Regions from separate parts of the Micromonospora sp. NPDC049523 genome, predicted to be linked through region 1. Evidence: riboswitches for the same ligand, from Rfam matches in the RefSeq annotation. Region 1 holds a riboswitch; each other region holds the start of a gene.
What was found. Region 1 has a riboswitch for cobalamin ahead of AB0J90_RS32670 (ribonucleoside-diphosphate reductase subunit alpha). Riboswitches for the same ligand answer to the same signal wherever they lie in the genome.
Positions count from the first base shown of each region.

Region 2: another riboswitch for cobalamin. It lies ahead of AB0J90_RS00640 (VWA domain-containing protein); the one in region 1 lies ahead of AB0J90_RS32670 (ribonucleoside-diphosphate reductase subunit alpha).
Region 3: another riboswitch for cobalamin. It lies ahead of cobN (cobaltochelatase subunit CobN); the one in region 1 lies ahead of AB0J90_RS32670 (ribonucleoside-diphosphate reductase subunit alpha).

Region 1 covers NZ_JBFAPP010000032.1:28,877-33,589, forward strand. The annotation lists gene AB0J90_RS32665 (ribonucleotide-diphosphate reductase subunit beta) at 1-574, opposite strand, end outside; gene AB0J90_RS32670 (ribonucleoside-diphosphate reductase subunit alpha) at 611-2,989, opposite strand; cobalamin riboswitch at 3,133-3,367, opposite strand; gene AB0J90_RS32675 (oxidoreductase) at 3,539-4,471, opposite strand; gene AB0J90_RS32680 (TetR family transcriptional regulator) at 4,571-4,713, shown strand, end outside.
Region 2 covers NZ_JBFAPP010000001.1:141,064-145,776, forward strand. The annotation lists gene AB0J90_RS00640 (VWA domain-containing protein) at 1-1,627, opposite strand, end outside; cobalamin riboswitch at 1,714-1,838, opposite strand; gene AB0J90_RS00645 (DUF3592 domain-containing protein) at 1,953-2,411, shown strand; gene AB0J90_RS00650 (DMT family transporter) at 2,525-3,448, shown strand; gene AB0J90_RS00655 (SMP-30/gluconolactonase/LRE family protein) at 3,457-4,335, opposite strand; gene AB0J90_RS00660 (sugar kinase) at 4,473-4,713, opposite strand, start outside.
Region 3 covers NZ_JBFAPP010000001.1:118,013-122,725, forward strand. The annotation lists gene cobN (cobaltochelatase subunit CobN) at 1-2,171, opposite strand, end outside; cobalamin riboswitch at 2,294-2,416, opposite strand; gene cobG (precorrin-3B synthase) at 2,537-3,805, shown strand; gene AB0J90_RS00560 (precorrin-8X methylmutase) at 3,802-4,428, shown strand; gene AB0J90_RS00565 (precorrin-2 C(20)-methyltransferase) at 4,446-4,713, shown strand, end outside.

The sequences.
Region 1 (4,713 bases):
CGTAGGCGAAGGCGCCGTAGAAGAACAGGCCCTCGATGCAGGCGGCGAAGCAGATCAGGTTGAGCAGGAACGCCCGCCGGTCCTCGCGGCTGCGCAACTCCCGCAGTTCGAAGATCGAGTCGATCCAGCGGAAGCAGAACTCGGCCTTGCGGCGGATCGACGGGATGTTCTCGATCGCGTCGAAGGCGGCGAACCGCTCCTGTTCGTCCGGCACGTACGTGTCGAGCAGGTTGAGGTAGAACTGGACGTGCACCGCCTCCTCGAACAGTTGCCGGGACAGGTAGAGCCTGCCCTCCGGCGAGTTGACGTGCTGGTAGAGGTTGAGCACCAGGTTGTTGGCGACGATGGTGTCGCCGGTGGCGAAGAACGCGACCAGGCGGCTGACCAGGTGCCGTTCGGCCGGGGTCAGCCGGCCGAGGTCGGCCAGGTCGGAGTGCAGGTCGACCTCCTCGACGGTCCAGGTGTTCTTGATCGCGTCGCGGTACCGGTCGAAGAAGTGCGGGTAGCGCATCGGCCGCAGGGTCAGGTCCATCCCCGGGTCGAGCAACATGGAGGTCTTGGCGGTGCTCGTCATCGTGTTGCCTCACGTGTGGGTGCGGGTGGGGGCTACTTACTGGCAGGCTTCGCAGGACTCGGGGTTCTCCAGCGAGCAGGCGACCGCGTCGGTGTCGACGGTCACCGGGCGGTCGATGGTGACGGTGGCCTGCTGGATCCGGGTGGCGGGACGGGAGCGCAGGTAATACGTGGTCTTCAGCCCCGACTTCCAGGCGTACAGGTACATCGAGGAGAGCTTGCCGATGTTCGGTGCGCTCATGAACAGGTTCAGCGACTGGCTCTGGTCGATGTACGGGGACCGGGCGGCAGCGAGGTCGATCAACGCCCGCTGGGGCAGTTCCCACGCGGTCCGGAACAGCTCCCGTACGTCGGCCGGCAGCGACTCGATGCCCTGGACCGAGCCCTCCGCGCGCCGGATCTCGGTACGCACCTGCTCGGTCCACCGGCCCAGCGCCTTGAGTTCCCGTACCAGGGCGGTGTTGATCTGCAGGAACTCCCCGGAGAGCGTCTCCCGCTTGAACAGGTTGGACACCTGCGGCTCGATGCACTCGTAACAACCGGCGATCGAGGCGATGGTCGCCGTCGGGGCGATCGCGACCAGCAGCGAGTTGCGCAGGCCGTGTGCCGCGATCCGCTGTCGTACCGCGCTCCAGCGCTGCTCCTGGGTGGGGGTCACCCCCCACAGGTCGGGCTGGAGCTGACCGCGCGCCGCCCGCGTCTGCGCGTACGCCGGGTGCGGTCCGAACTGTTCGGCCAGGTCGGCGGAGGTTTCCAGGGCGGTCAGGTAGATCTCCTCGGAGATCCTGGTGGAAAGCTCCGACGCCCGCGCGGAGTCGAACGGCAGCCGGAGCGCGAAGAAGACGTCCTGCAGGCCCATCAGGCCGAGCCCCACCGGCCGCCAACGCGGATTGCTCGCCGCCGCCTCGACGCTCGGGTAGTAGTTGATGTCGATCACCCGGTCGAGGAAGAGCACGGCGGTACGGACCGTGTCCCGTAGCCGCTCCCAGTCGATGTCGTCGCCCGCGACGTGCGCGGCCAGGTTGATCGAACCGAGGTTGCAGACCGCCGTCTCGCCGTCGCTGGATACCTCGACGATCTCGGTGCAGAGGTTCGACAGGTGCACCACGTTGCCGGGCTCGGCGGTCTGGTTGGACAGCCGGTTCGACGGGTCCTTGAACGTCATCCACCCGTTGCCGGTCTGGGCCAGGGTGCGCATCATCCGCCCGTACAGGTCACGGGCCTTGACCTGGCGCACGAACCGGCCGGCGGCCTCGGCGGACCGGTAGGCGGCGTCGAACTCGTCCCCCCACAGGTCGGGCAGTTCGGGCACCTCGGCCGGGTCGAACAGCGACCACGTCTCGTCCGCCTCGACCCGCCGCATGAACTCGTCCGGAATCCAGTTGGCCAGGTTGAGGTTGTGCGTACGCCGGGCGTCCTCACCGGTGTTGTCCCGCAGCTCCAGGAACTCCTCGATGTCCGGGTGCCACGGTTCCAGGTAGACGCAGGCCGCGCCCTTGCGACGGCCACCCTGGTTCACCGCCGCCACGCTCGCGTCCAGGGTCCGCAGCCACGGCACGATCCCGTTCGACAGGCCGTTCGTGCCCCGGATCAGCGCGCCCCGGGAACGCACCCGCGACCAGGCGATCCCGATCCCGCCGGCGAACTTCGACAGCTTTGCCACCTGGGCGTACCGGTCGTAGATCGAGTCGAGTTCGTCGCGGGGCGAGTCGACCAGGAAACAGGACGACATCTGGGTGTGCGCGGTGCCGGAGTTGAACAGCGTCGGGGAACTCGGCAGGTACGCGAGCGTTGACATCAACCGGTAGAACCCGATCGCCTCGCCGGGCGTACGGGACAGGCCGCAGGCGACCCGTAGCAGCCAGTACTGCGGCGTCTCCAGCACCAGCCGCCCGGTCGGGTGGCGCAGCAGGTAGCGGTCGTGGACCGTACGCAGCCCGAAGTATTCGAACCGCAGGTCGGCGGTGGGGTCGATCGCGTCGTCGAGCTTGCGGGCGTTGACCGCCACGAACCGTGCCGTGTCGTCGCCGATCAGCCCGAGTTCGTGGCCGAGGCGGATTGCCTGGCTGAACGACGCGATGCCGTGGCCGCGTACCTCCTTGTCGACGTAACCGGCCAGCAGCCGGGCCGCGAGCCGGGAGTACTGGGGCTCCTCGCCGATCATCTCGGCGGCGGTCTGGATCGACAACCGGTCCAGTTCGGCCGTGGTCGCCCCGTCGTAGAGTCCACTGATCGTCCGGGTAGCCACCCGCAGCGGGTCGATGTCGTCCAGGTCGTCCGCCCAGCGCTGCACCGCCCGGACGATCTTGTCGACGTCGACCGGTTCGAGTGTGCCGTTGCGCTTGCGTACCTGCATCTGCGTACGCCGCTGCCCCGGCGTGGGCAGATCGCCGCCCGTCGTCGTGCCGTCCGGCATCAACTCTGTGACCGTCACCTGTCGCTCCTCGGTACTCGTCGCCGACGAGGTCCGGAGTGCGCGCAGGCAGGCAGGGACGCACGCGAAACGCGCGTCTGTGCCGTCGGCCGTCCCGCGCGGCCTCGGACCGCCGCGCACGGATGGGCCGGCGCGGCGCGGCTGGCAGGTCTTCGGACTCATGGGCGCGGCCACGGCTACCCGTGACTCCCTACTGACCGTCGCTTCCCAGGTCACCCGGCAGAGGCCGGTTGTCTCCCAGTGCTGTGTGACGGCTGTCGTTCCCACTCACCGCTGCGGGGCAGTCCCGGACTTCCACCGGGTTCCCTCTTGCCTCAGCCAGGTTGGATACCCGGCCGAACCAGTCGCGCCACAGACTATATATGGGGGAGGCCTGGAAACCGAACACCAGATGTCGTGTCGGGTGTGTCGGCGGGCCGCGGCCTGGCACTCCCCATCGAGGTCGGTCACCCGCGGCCGGCGCGCGCCTCCCGAACCGTCCGTCGTGTCCTGTCCGGCCCGTCCCGGCCAGGCAGAGGACCCCGGCGTACGTCACCGAGCGCTACCGGTCAGAGGGAAGGAGACGCCGGTGAGGCGTTCGCTGGCGTCCCACAGTCGGCTGCCCTCGGCCGGGTCGTCGGCACCGCGGGGCAGCGCTACCGGCTTCGGCGTGCCGGCGGTCTGGTTGCGGGAGGCCGGGCCGATGAACTCTCCGGAGTGGACGTCGGGGCTGGTCGCGGCGTAGAGGCTGGGCCACGCCGCGCCCTCCGGCGAGCCCATCAGGAACTTCTCCATGACGCCGGTGAGGGCCCGGACGAGTGCACCCCGGGTGTGCTGCTGCAGGTTCGTCATGGCCGCGCCGGGGTGGATCACGACCGGGGTGATGGTCGTACCGGCGAGACGGCGGGCGAGTTCCCGGGTGAAGACGACGTTGGCGCGCTTGGACTTCGCGTAGGCGGCCATCGGACGGTAGCGTTCCTCGCTCATCAGGTCGGTCAGCGTCCCGCTGGGCCATTTCGCGGCGATCGCGCTGACCGTCACGATGCGAGCCGCGGGGGAGCGCAGCAGGGCGGGCAGCACCTGGGCGGTGAGCGCGAAGTGCCCGAGGTGGTTGGTGCCGACGGTCAGCTCGAATCCGTCCCTGGTGGTCCGGCGCTCCGGGATGTTCATGATCCCGGCGTTGTTGACCAGCAGGTCGAGGGTCTCGGTGGCGGCGACCCGAGCGGCCGCGTCCCTGACCGAGGACAGGTCGCCGAGGTCCAGGACCACGCTGTCCAGGTCCGCCTGCGGCAGTTCGGCGCGGAGCGTACGCACCGCCTCGTCGAGCCGCGGCCGGCTCCGCCCGGCGAGGATGACCCGGGCCCCGTGCCGGGCGAGCACCCGTGCCGTCTCCAGCCCGATTCCGCTGTTCGCGCCGGTGACGAGGGCGGTACGCCCGGTCTGGTCGGCGATCGCCTCGGGTGTCCAGTGAGTGTGGTCCGGCATGCCGATCCCCCTTCGTAGTGAACATTCATTCAGTAAGTTCGACGGTAGCCGCGGTCGGCTCGGCTTGTCAAATGAATGTTCAGTAGGCAAGCTGGGGACATGAGTACCCGTGACCCGGAGACCAAACGCCAGCGCCTGCTGGAGGCGGCCCTGTCGGAGTTCGCCGCGTACGGCCTGGCCGGGGCGCGGGTCGACCGCCTCGCCAAGCGGGCGGGGATCAGTGCCGGCCTCGTCTACTCGTT
Region 2 (4,713 bases), on a different contig from region 1:
TCTTGTCCCGCCGCTGGTAGGCGTCGCGCAGCAGCGACAGCACGGCGGTCTTCACCACCCGCATCCGGCGGCGCGCCGCCATCGACCCGGAGGCGTCGACCACGAAGAGCACCAGGTTCGCCTCCCGCCCGACGTGCACCGCCTCGCGCAGGTCCGCTGCCGTGACCGTGCGGGCTCCGCGCCGGGCGGTGGCCAGCAGGGTGGCGGGCAGGTGCAGGCTGGTCAGCCGGCCGGCCGGCAGCCGGGCCCCGACCACCCGACCCCGCCGGGCGTACGCCGGGGAGCGGCGGCCGGTGTGCGCACCGGTCCCCCGTCCGCGTACGGCCAGCGCACGGGTCCGGTACGGGCTGGTCGCCGCGACCGTCGGCTGGTTTCCGGCGGTCGGCTGATCCGTCTTCTGCTCGTCCGTCCGCTGCTCCGGTACGGGTTGTTCGTCCGGGCCGGTCTGCTCCGGTCCGGTGGCCGCCGGGGGTGTCCCGTCGGACGAGTCCGGTCCCCGGTCGGGTCCGCCCGGTGGCGGGCCACCGTCGGGTCCCTCGGGCGGCCCGTCGGGCGGGCCACCGTCGGGATCGTCGTCGGGTCCGGCCGGCGGGTCCGGCTCCGGGTCGGCGTCCGCACCGTGCTCGCTCAGCAGTTCCTCGAGCTTCTCCTGGTCGGCGCCGGGCGGGTCGAGCGGGTCCCGGCGGCGGCGGTGCGGCAGGGCGAGCCTGGCCGCGGCGGCGACGTCGTCGGCGGTCACCACGTCCCGGTCGTGCCAGGCGGCGAGCGCCACCGCGGTCCGGGCGACCACGATGTCGGCGCGCAACCCGTCCACCCCGTACGCGAGGCAGATGGTGGCGATCCGGTCCAGTTCCTGGTCGGGCAGCCGCACCCCGGGCAGGCGTCGACGGGCGACCGCGATCCGCTCGGCGAGTACGGCGTCCTCGTCGACCCAGCGTGCCGCGAAGCCCACCGGGTCCGTCTCGTACGCGAGCCGCCGCCGGACCACCTCGGCCCGGGGAGCCGTTTCCCGGGGTGCGGTCACCGCGACCACCAGCCCGAACCGGTCCACGAGTTGGGGGCGGGGTTCGCCCTCCTCCGGGTTCATCGTGCCGACGAGCAGGAACCGGGCGGCGTGCTTGACCGACACCCCGTCGCGTTCGACGTGCGCCCGACCCATCGCGGCGGCGTCCAGCAGCAGGTCCACCAGGTGGTCCGGCAGCAGGTTCACCTCGTCGACGTAGAGCACCCCGCGATGGGCGGAGGCGAGCAGCCCCGGCTCGTACGCCTTGATCCCGTCGGCCAGGGCACGTTGCAGGTCGAGGGTGCCGACCACCCGGTCCTCGGTGGCGCCGACCGGCAGCTCGACCAGGGTCGCGCGGCGCCGCAGGCCGACCACGCCCGGTTCGTGCGGGCCGTCCGGGCACTCGGAGTCCGGGTTGGCCGGGTCGCAGGCGAACCGGCAGCCGGGGACCACGTCGACGTCGGGCAGCAGCGCGGCGAGCGCCCGGACGATGGTCGACTTGGCGGTGCCCTTCTCACCCCGGACGAGCACCCCGCCGATCGCCGGAGAAACCGCGTTGAGCAGCAGGGCCAGTCGCAGTTCGGCCAGGCCGACGACGGCGGAGAAGGGGTACGGCGGGGTCATCGCCCGCTCAGGCGCGCAGAAGCCATGCTCAAGTCCCTTCCGCGGGTATCCACGCCCGCGTGTGGCTGGGTGTCACCGAGCGGTCGGAGTCTCCTGACTCCCGGATCGACGCTTCCCCTCGACCTTCCGGCCGCTCGGCCGTGGCCCGTACGTGAGAGGTCACTCCCCGGTCACAGTGGCGGGACCGCCCCGGACTCGCACCGGGTTCCTCCGCGCACCGCTCGTGCAGGCCATGCTGTCCCACGGACCGGTCCGGCGTCAACGTGACCACCGCGACCGCGCGTCGCCCGGTTCGTCTTCCGCACCGACCGGGTAATCGACGTCCATGGTCTTCTTCGGGAAACGTCGTCGGCCGCCGGTGCCGCTCTTCGTCGGTCTCGGGATCGCGGTGATCGTCGGGTTCGCGATCGCGACGGTGCAGGTGTGGCGCAATGACAACGCGTTGCGGGATCACGGTGAACGAACCACCGCCCGGGTGGTGGACGTCGGTGCGGGCAAGGCCAAACGGACCGAGGTCGAGTTCCGTACGCCCGACGGCAGGCAGGTGCGGGCGTTGATCGGCCAGGGCGACGAGGCGTCCGGTCCCCAGCCGGCGGTCGGCGACGAGGTGCCGATCGTCTACGACCCGCAGGCTCCGGAAGCCGACGTCAACGACGCTCGCGCCGGTGAGAACCACGACACGGCGTACCTGTTGCTGGGTGCGACCCTCTTCGCCGGGATCGGGGTGTCGCTGGCAACCTGGGCGCTGGTCCGGGCCAACCGGCGGGACCGGGTGGGGGCATAGTCGGCGGCAGCCGGGCCCCCGCTCGGCCGACCCGCGGTGGATCATGAACCCGCACCGGTCCGCCGGGTCGTCCTCGACCTGCCGGAGATCGAGTACCGGAACGGGGAGACGGATTGAGCCGCGGAAATGCCCTGAGACTCGCCCTGCTCGCCCTGATCTGGGGCTCCGGCTTCCTCTGGATCAAACTGGCACTGGACGGGTTCACACCGGTCCAACTCGTCCTGTTCCGGCTGCTGCTCGGGGTAGCGGTGCTGGCACCCATCGCCCTGCTACGGAGGATGCCCTTCCCGACCCGGCGCGGCATCTGGGCGCATCTTGTCGTCGCGGCGCTGTTCGCCAACGCGATCCCGTACACGCTCGTCGGATTCGGCGAGCAGACCGTGGGGTCGAACGTCGCCGGAGTCCTCAACGCGACCACACCGCTGTGGACGGTGCTGGTCGCCGTACTCGCCGGTACCGACCGGGCGGTGAGCCTCCGGCGCGGGATGGGCATCGCACTCGGTTTCGCCGGAACCGTGCTGATCTTCACGCCCTGGGAGTCGGCCGGTGACATCGCGAGTTGGGGCGGGCTGGCCTGCCTCGCCGCCGCGGCGAGCTATGGCGTCAGTTTCGTCTACATGGGCCGGTATCTCACCGGACGTGGCATTCCCCCGATGGTGCTGGCAGCCTGTCAGCTCGCCGCCGGGGCGGTACTGCTCACCCTCGCCCTGCCCTTCGGTGGCCTGACCGCGCCGACGTGGGGCGTGGTGCCGGTCGGCAGCCTGCTGCTGCTCGGCACCGTCGGTACCGGGCTGGCCTACGTACTGAACTACCGCCTCATCGACGACCTGGGATCGACCGTCGCGTCCACCACCACCTACCTTCTCCCCGTAGTCGCACTCTTCCTAGGCGCCCTAGCCCTCCACGAACCGGTAACCCTCCCCACCCTCACCGGCACAGCCCTGGTCCTAACCGCCACCTCCCTCATCCAAAACCACCCGAAGCACCCCGTCGATCATGAAGTTAACGACACCGTAGAGGCCGAAAACCCGCGCTAACTTCATGATCAACGGGGTGGGGTGGCGGGGTGGGTGGGGAGGCCGGGGGTTTCGGTGTCCATCGCTAGGAGGGCGCCGTCTTGGGGGTGGCGGGGGGACAGGGAGTGGTGGGCGGTGGTGATGAAGAGGCGAGACAGGTTCGGGCCGCCCAGGCAGACGCTGGTGGGTTGGGCGGTTGGCAGGCGCAGCTCGCGATCCAGGGTGCCGTCGGGGCGGTAGCGGCGGACGGCGTACCCGCCCCAGAGGGCGACCCAGAGGTGGCCGGCGGCGTCGACCGTCATGCCGTCCGGGACACCCTCGTCGGGGGCGAGTCGCAGGAACGGCTGCCGACCGGAGAGATCCCCGGTACGCGGGTCGACGGCGAAGCGGTCCACCTCGCCCCGGGGCGTGTCGGCCAGGTACATGGTGGTGCCGGCGGCGTCGAACGCGGGCCCGTTGGCGATGGTCAGGCCGGTGACGACGGGTACCGGCGCACCCGACCCGGTGTAGCGGTAGAGGGTGCCGGCGCCGGGCGTGTTGTCGTACGCCATGCTGCCGGCCCAGAAACGGCCGTGCGGATCCGCGACCGCGTCGTTCATCCGCGCGGGTGAGGGATTGGCGCTCTCCAGGTCGGCGAGTTCGCGGTAGCCGTCGGTGCCGGTGAGCACGGCGATTCCGGTGCCGGTCGCGGCCACCCAGTCACCGGGCCGCCCGGCGATCGGCGCCACCGCGCCGAGCGGGGCGTCCAGCCGGCGGAGTTCCCGCAGCGGCGTGGGTGCCTCGCCGGTGGTCTCCAACAGCCGGCCGGCGAGCAGGTCGACCAGGACCAGCCGGCCGTCCACCCAACGGGCTCCCTCGCCCAACTCGAACCGGTCGTTACTCCACGGGGTCGGCTCGGTGAGCCGCATCGTTTCCTCCACAAGGGTGCTCAGCGGACAGCGGACGCACGGGCGCCGCACGGATGGCAGGCAGAAGGGCGCCGCACGGATGGCGGGCACAAAGGCGCCGCACGGATGGCGGGCACAAGGGCGCCGCGCGGAGCGGTTCAGCGTACGGCGCTGCCGGGGGCGTGGTCGAGCAACGACAGCTCGGCGCGGGTGGGCAGCCCTTCCCAGTCGCCCCGGGTGGCGACCGCGAACGCGCCGGTGGTGACGGCCCGGTCCAGCCGTCCGGCCACGTCGAGCCCGTCGAGCAGCCCCGACAGCAGCCCGGCGACGAACGCGTCCCCGGCGCCGACGGTGTCGACCACCGGAACCGTACGGGCCGGGGCGTGCACGGTTCCCCGT
Region 3 (4,713 bases), on a different contig from region 1:
CGGGCGGTTTCCTCGATCCGGTCGACCTCGACCCGGCCGGCGGTGCCGTCCTCGGTCAGGCCGAGCGCCTCGCGCAGGCCGGGCAGGGCGGCGACCTGACCGGCCCACATCTGCCGGGCGCGGAGCATCGCCAGCACCAGGTCGACCCGGTTCTGCCCGCTCGGCGCCACCCCGAGTACGTGCAGCCCGTCGCGGATCTGGACGTCCTTGACCTCGCAGAGCCAGCCGTCGACGTGCAGGATGAACTCGTCGAACTCGGCGTCGTGCGGCCGGTCGGACAGGCCGAGGTCGTGGTCGAGCTTGGCGGCCTGGATCAGGGTCCAGATCTGGGCCCGGATCGCCGGCAGCTTCGCCGGGTCCAGCGCGGCGATGTTCGCGTGTTCGTCGAGGAGCTGTTCCAGCCGGGCGATGTCGCCGTAGCTGTCGGCGCGGGCCATCGGCGGGATCAGGTGGTCGACCAGGGTGGCGTGCGCCCGCCGCTTGGCCTGGGTCCCCTCGCCGGGGTCGTTGACCAGGAACGGGTAGATCAGCGGCAGGTCACCGAGGGCGGCGTCGGACCCGCAGGCGGCGGACATGCCGAGCGTCTTGCCGGGCAGCCACTCCAGGTTGCCGTGCTTGCCGACGTGCACCATCGCGTGCGCGCCGAACTCGTCGGCCAGCCACCGGTACGCGGCCAGGTAGTGGTGGCTCGGCGGCAGGTCCGGGTCGTGGTAGATGGCGACCGGGTTCTCGCCGAAACCACGCGGCGGTTGGACCATGACCACGGTGTTCCCGGAACGCAGCGCGGCGAGCACGATCTCGCCATCGGGGTCGCGGGAGGTGTCGACAAACAGTTCACCGGGCGGCGGCCCCCAGTGCCGTTCCATGCCCTCGCGCAGCTCGGACGGGAGGGTGTCGTACCAGGCCCGGTAGCGGCTGGCCGGGATCCGGATCGGGTTGGCTTCGAGCTGCTGCTCGGTGAGCCAGTTGAGGTCCTGGCCACCGGCGGCGATCAGCGCGTGCACCAGGGCGTCGCCGTCACCGGCGGTCACTCCGGGGAAGGCGTCGGGGCCGTCGGCCGGACCGATGTCGTACCCCTGGTCGCGCATGGCGGTGAGCAGCCGGACGACGCTGGCCGGGGTGTCGAGGCCGACCGCGTTGCCGATCCGGGCGTGCTTGGTCGGGTACGCCGACAGCATCAGCACGATCCGGCGCTGCGCGGGCGGGATGTGGCGCAGCGAGCCGTGCCGTACCGCGATGCCGGCGACCCGGGCGGATCGCTCCGGGTCGGCCACGTAGACGGTCAGCCCGTCGGAGTCGATCTCCTTGAACGAGAACGGCACGGTGATGATCCGGCCGTCGAACTCGGGGATGGCGACCTGGGTGGCGGTGTCCAGCGGGGAGAGGCCGTCGTCGTTGTCCGCCCAGACCGCACGGCTGCTGGTCAGGCAGAGCCCCTGCAGGATCGGCACGTCGAGGGCGGCGAGCGCGCCGACGTCCCAGGCCTCGTCGTCGCCGCCGGCACCGGCCTCGGCGGGTCGGCTGCCACCGGCGGCGAGCACGGTCACGACCAGCGCGTCCGCCTCACCGAGGGTTTCCAGCAGGGCGGCCTGCGGGCTGCGCAGCGACGCGCAGTAGACCGGCAGCGGGCGACCTCCGGCGTCCTCGATCGCGGTGCAGAGCGTCTCGACGAAGGCGGTGTTGCCGGCCACGTGGTGGGCCCGGTAGTAGAGGACCCCGATCACCGGCCCGTCGCTGTTGCGGGCCGTACGCTCCAGCCGTCCCCATTCGGGGGTCGGCACCGGTGGGGCGAAGCCGTACCCGGTGAGCAGGATCGTGTCGGAGAGGAACCGGTGCAGCTCGGTGAGGTTGGCCGGGCCGCCGTGCGCGAGGTAGGCGTGGGCCTCCGCGGCCACCCCGGCGGGCACGGTCGAGCGGCGCATCAGCTCCGCGTCCGGTGCCTGCTCACCACCGAGGAGTACGACCGGCAGCGCACCCGCCAGCAGCGCGTCCAGCCCCTCCTCCCAGGCCCGGTAGCCGCCGAGGATGCGTACGACCACGAGGTCGACGCCGTCGAGCAGGGCGGGCAGGTCCTCGACCGAGGTGCGGGCCGGGTTGGCCAGCCGGAAGTCGGCGCCACTGGCCCTGCCGGAGAGCAGGTCGGTGTCCGAGGTGGAGAGGAGCAGGATCATCGGGCACCGCGCAGGGCGTGGCGTGACATGGTGGTTCCTCCCTCGGGGTCCGCGCCCCGGGTTCGTCGGTTGCGGCTCGGGGCGGGCCCGGACGGGTACGCTCCATGCCGCGCGGTGACCCGGAGTCTCCTGGCTCCCGGATCGTCGCTCGCCCCGGTCTTCCCGCCCGTGTGGGCCGTGACCGTGTCGGGGTCCGCTCCCCGGTAACAGTGGCGGGACCGCGCCGGGATCACACCGGCTTCCTCCACCTGTCGCCGCGTTCAGCGGTTCTCACTCTCACGAGTCGGACCCCCGTTCGTCAAGCGGCCCCCGGTAGGGGTGCCGCTCCGCCGGGGTGGGCCCACCCAGGCCGTAGTATCCGCCGGGTGTGGTCACCACGAGGGCGGTCGGCACCGGACGCCTGTCCGGGGACGCTGCGCGTACATGCCGCTGCCGACGGCAACCTGGCCCGGGTGCGGGTGCCCGGTGGGCGGCTGCACGCCGACCAGTTGGCCGCGCTGGCCGCCGCCACGGACGAACTCGGTGACGGTGGTCTGGAGCTGACCTCGCGCGGGAACGTACAGCTTCGTGGCCTGCGGGCGGGTGCCGAGCGGGAACTGGCCGCCCGGTTGTACGAGGCGGGGCTGCTGCCGTCGGAGACCCACGAACGCGTACGCAACGTCATCGCCTCCGTACTCAGTGGTCGGGTCGGTGGGGGTTTGCTCGACGTCCGGCCGCTGGTCGACGCGCTGGACGAGGGGCTCTGCGCAGATCCGGCGCTGGCCGGGTTGCCCGGTCGGTTCCTGTTCACCGTCGACGACGGTCGGGGCGACGTGACCGGCTTCGGGGCGGACGTGGGGCTGCTCGCCGTGCCGGGAGGTCCGGTGGCGGTGCTGCTGGCCGGCACCGACACGGGAGTACGGGTCAGCCCGCGGGAGGCCGCCTCGACCGCCCTGCTCGCCGCGCGCTTGTTCCTCGCCGAGTCCACCGCGCAGCACAGCACCGCCTGGCGGCTGGCCGAACTCGACGACGGCGTACGGAGGGTCACCGCCCGCCTGGTTGCGGCGCTCGACCCGACGCTCCTGGTGCCGCCCGGCGACCTGACGATCCCCGAGGTGCCGACGCGAGCACCGGTCGGGGCGGTGTCCCAGCTCGACGGGCGGGTGGCGCTGGCGCTGGTGGTGCCGCTCGGCCGGCTCACCAAAGCGCAGCTCGACGCACTCGGGGCAGCCGCGAGCGCGGGCAGCGACGAGATCAACATCACTCCGTGGCGCACCGTCGTGGTACCCGATCTGAGCACCCGCGAGGCTGAGCGCCGGCTGGCGACGCTTGCGGCCGAGGGTCTGGTGGCGGATGCCGCCGCCGGTTGGGTCGGGGTGACCGGCTGCGCCGGGCGTCCCGGCTGCGCGAAGGCGCTCGCGAACGTACGGACCGACGCCACCCGGGTGCACGCCTCGGCGGTGCCGGGCGCTGGCGACCTGCCGGTGCACTGGGTCGGTTGTGAGCGGCGCTGCGGCCGGCCGGCGGACCGGCATGTCGAGGTGCTGGCCACCGTCGAGGGTTACCAGGTCAGCCTGGACGGTCGACCGCACCCGCGGTCGGCGACGCTGGACGAAACCGCTGCCGCGATCGCGGCGGCACGGAGGGGTAAGTGATCGACTACGTCCGCGACGGTGCGGAGATCTACCGCCGGTCGTTCGCCACGATCCGCGCCGAGGCGGACCTGTCGGGCCTGCCCGACGACGTCGCCGCGGTGACCGTACGCATGATCCACGCCTGCGGCATGGTCGACCTGCCGGCGGACGTCGACCACTCCCCCGGCGTGGTGTCGGCGGCGCGGGCGGCGCTGCGCGCCGGGGCGCCGATCCTCTGTGACGCCGAGATGGTCGCCTCCGGGGTGACCCGGACCCGGCTGCCCGCCGACAACGAGGTGATCTGCACCCTGCGCGACCCACGGGTGCCCGCGCTCGCCGCCGAACTCGGCACCACCCGCAGCGCCGCCGCGCTGGAGTTGTGGGGCGACCGGCTCGACGGCGCGGTGGTAGCCGTCGGCAACGCCCCGACCGCGCTGTTCCGCCTGCTCGAAATGGTCGACGCGGGTGCGGGGCGGCCGGCGGCGGTGCTCGGCATCCCGGTCGGCTTCATCGGCGCGGCCGAGTCCAAGCGGGCGCTCGCCGACCATGCCGGCGGACTGGAATACCTGGTCGTGCACGGGCGGCGCGGTGGCAGCGCGATGACCGCGGCGGCGATCAACGCCATCGCCAGCGAGAAAGAGTGACCAGCGTGGACGGCGGCATGCCCGTGGACGCGACGGAACCGGGCCTCGACGGCAGCGGGACGGAACCGGGCCGCACCACGGGCCGGCTGTACGGGGTGGGGCTCGGACCGGGTGACCCGGAACTGGTGACGGTGAAGGCCGCCCGGCTGGTCGAGCGGGCGGACGTGATCGCGTACCACAGTGCGCGCCACGGGCGGAGTGTGGCGCGGACGATCGCCGAGCCGTACCTGCGGGACGGGCAGATCGAGGAGGCGCTGACCTACCCGGTCACCACGGAGAAGCCGG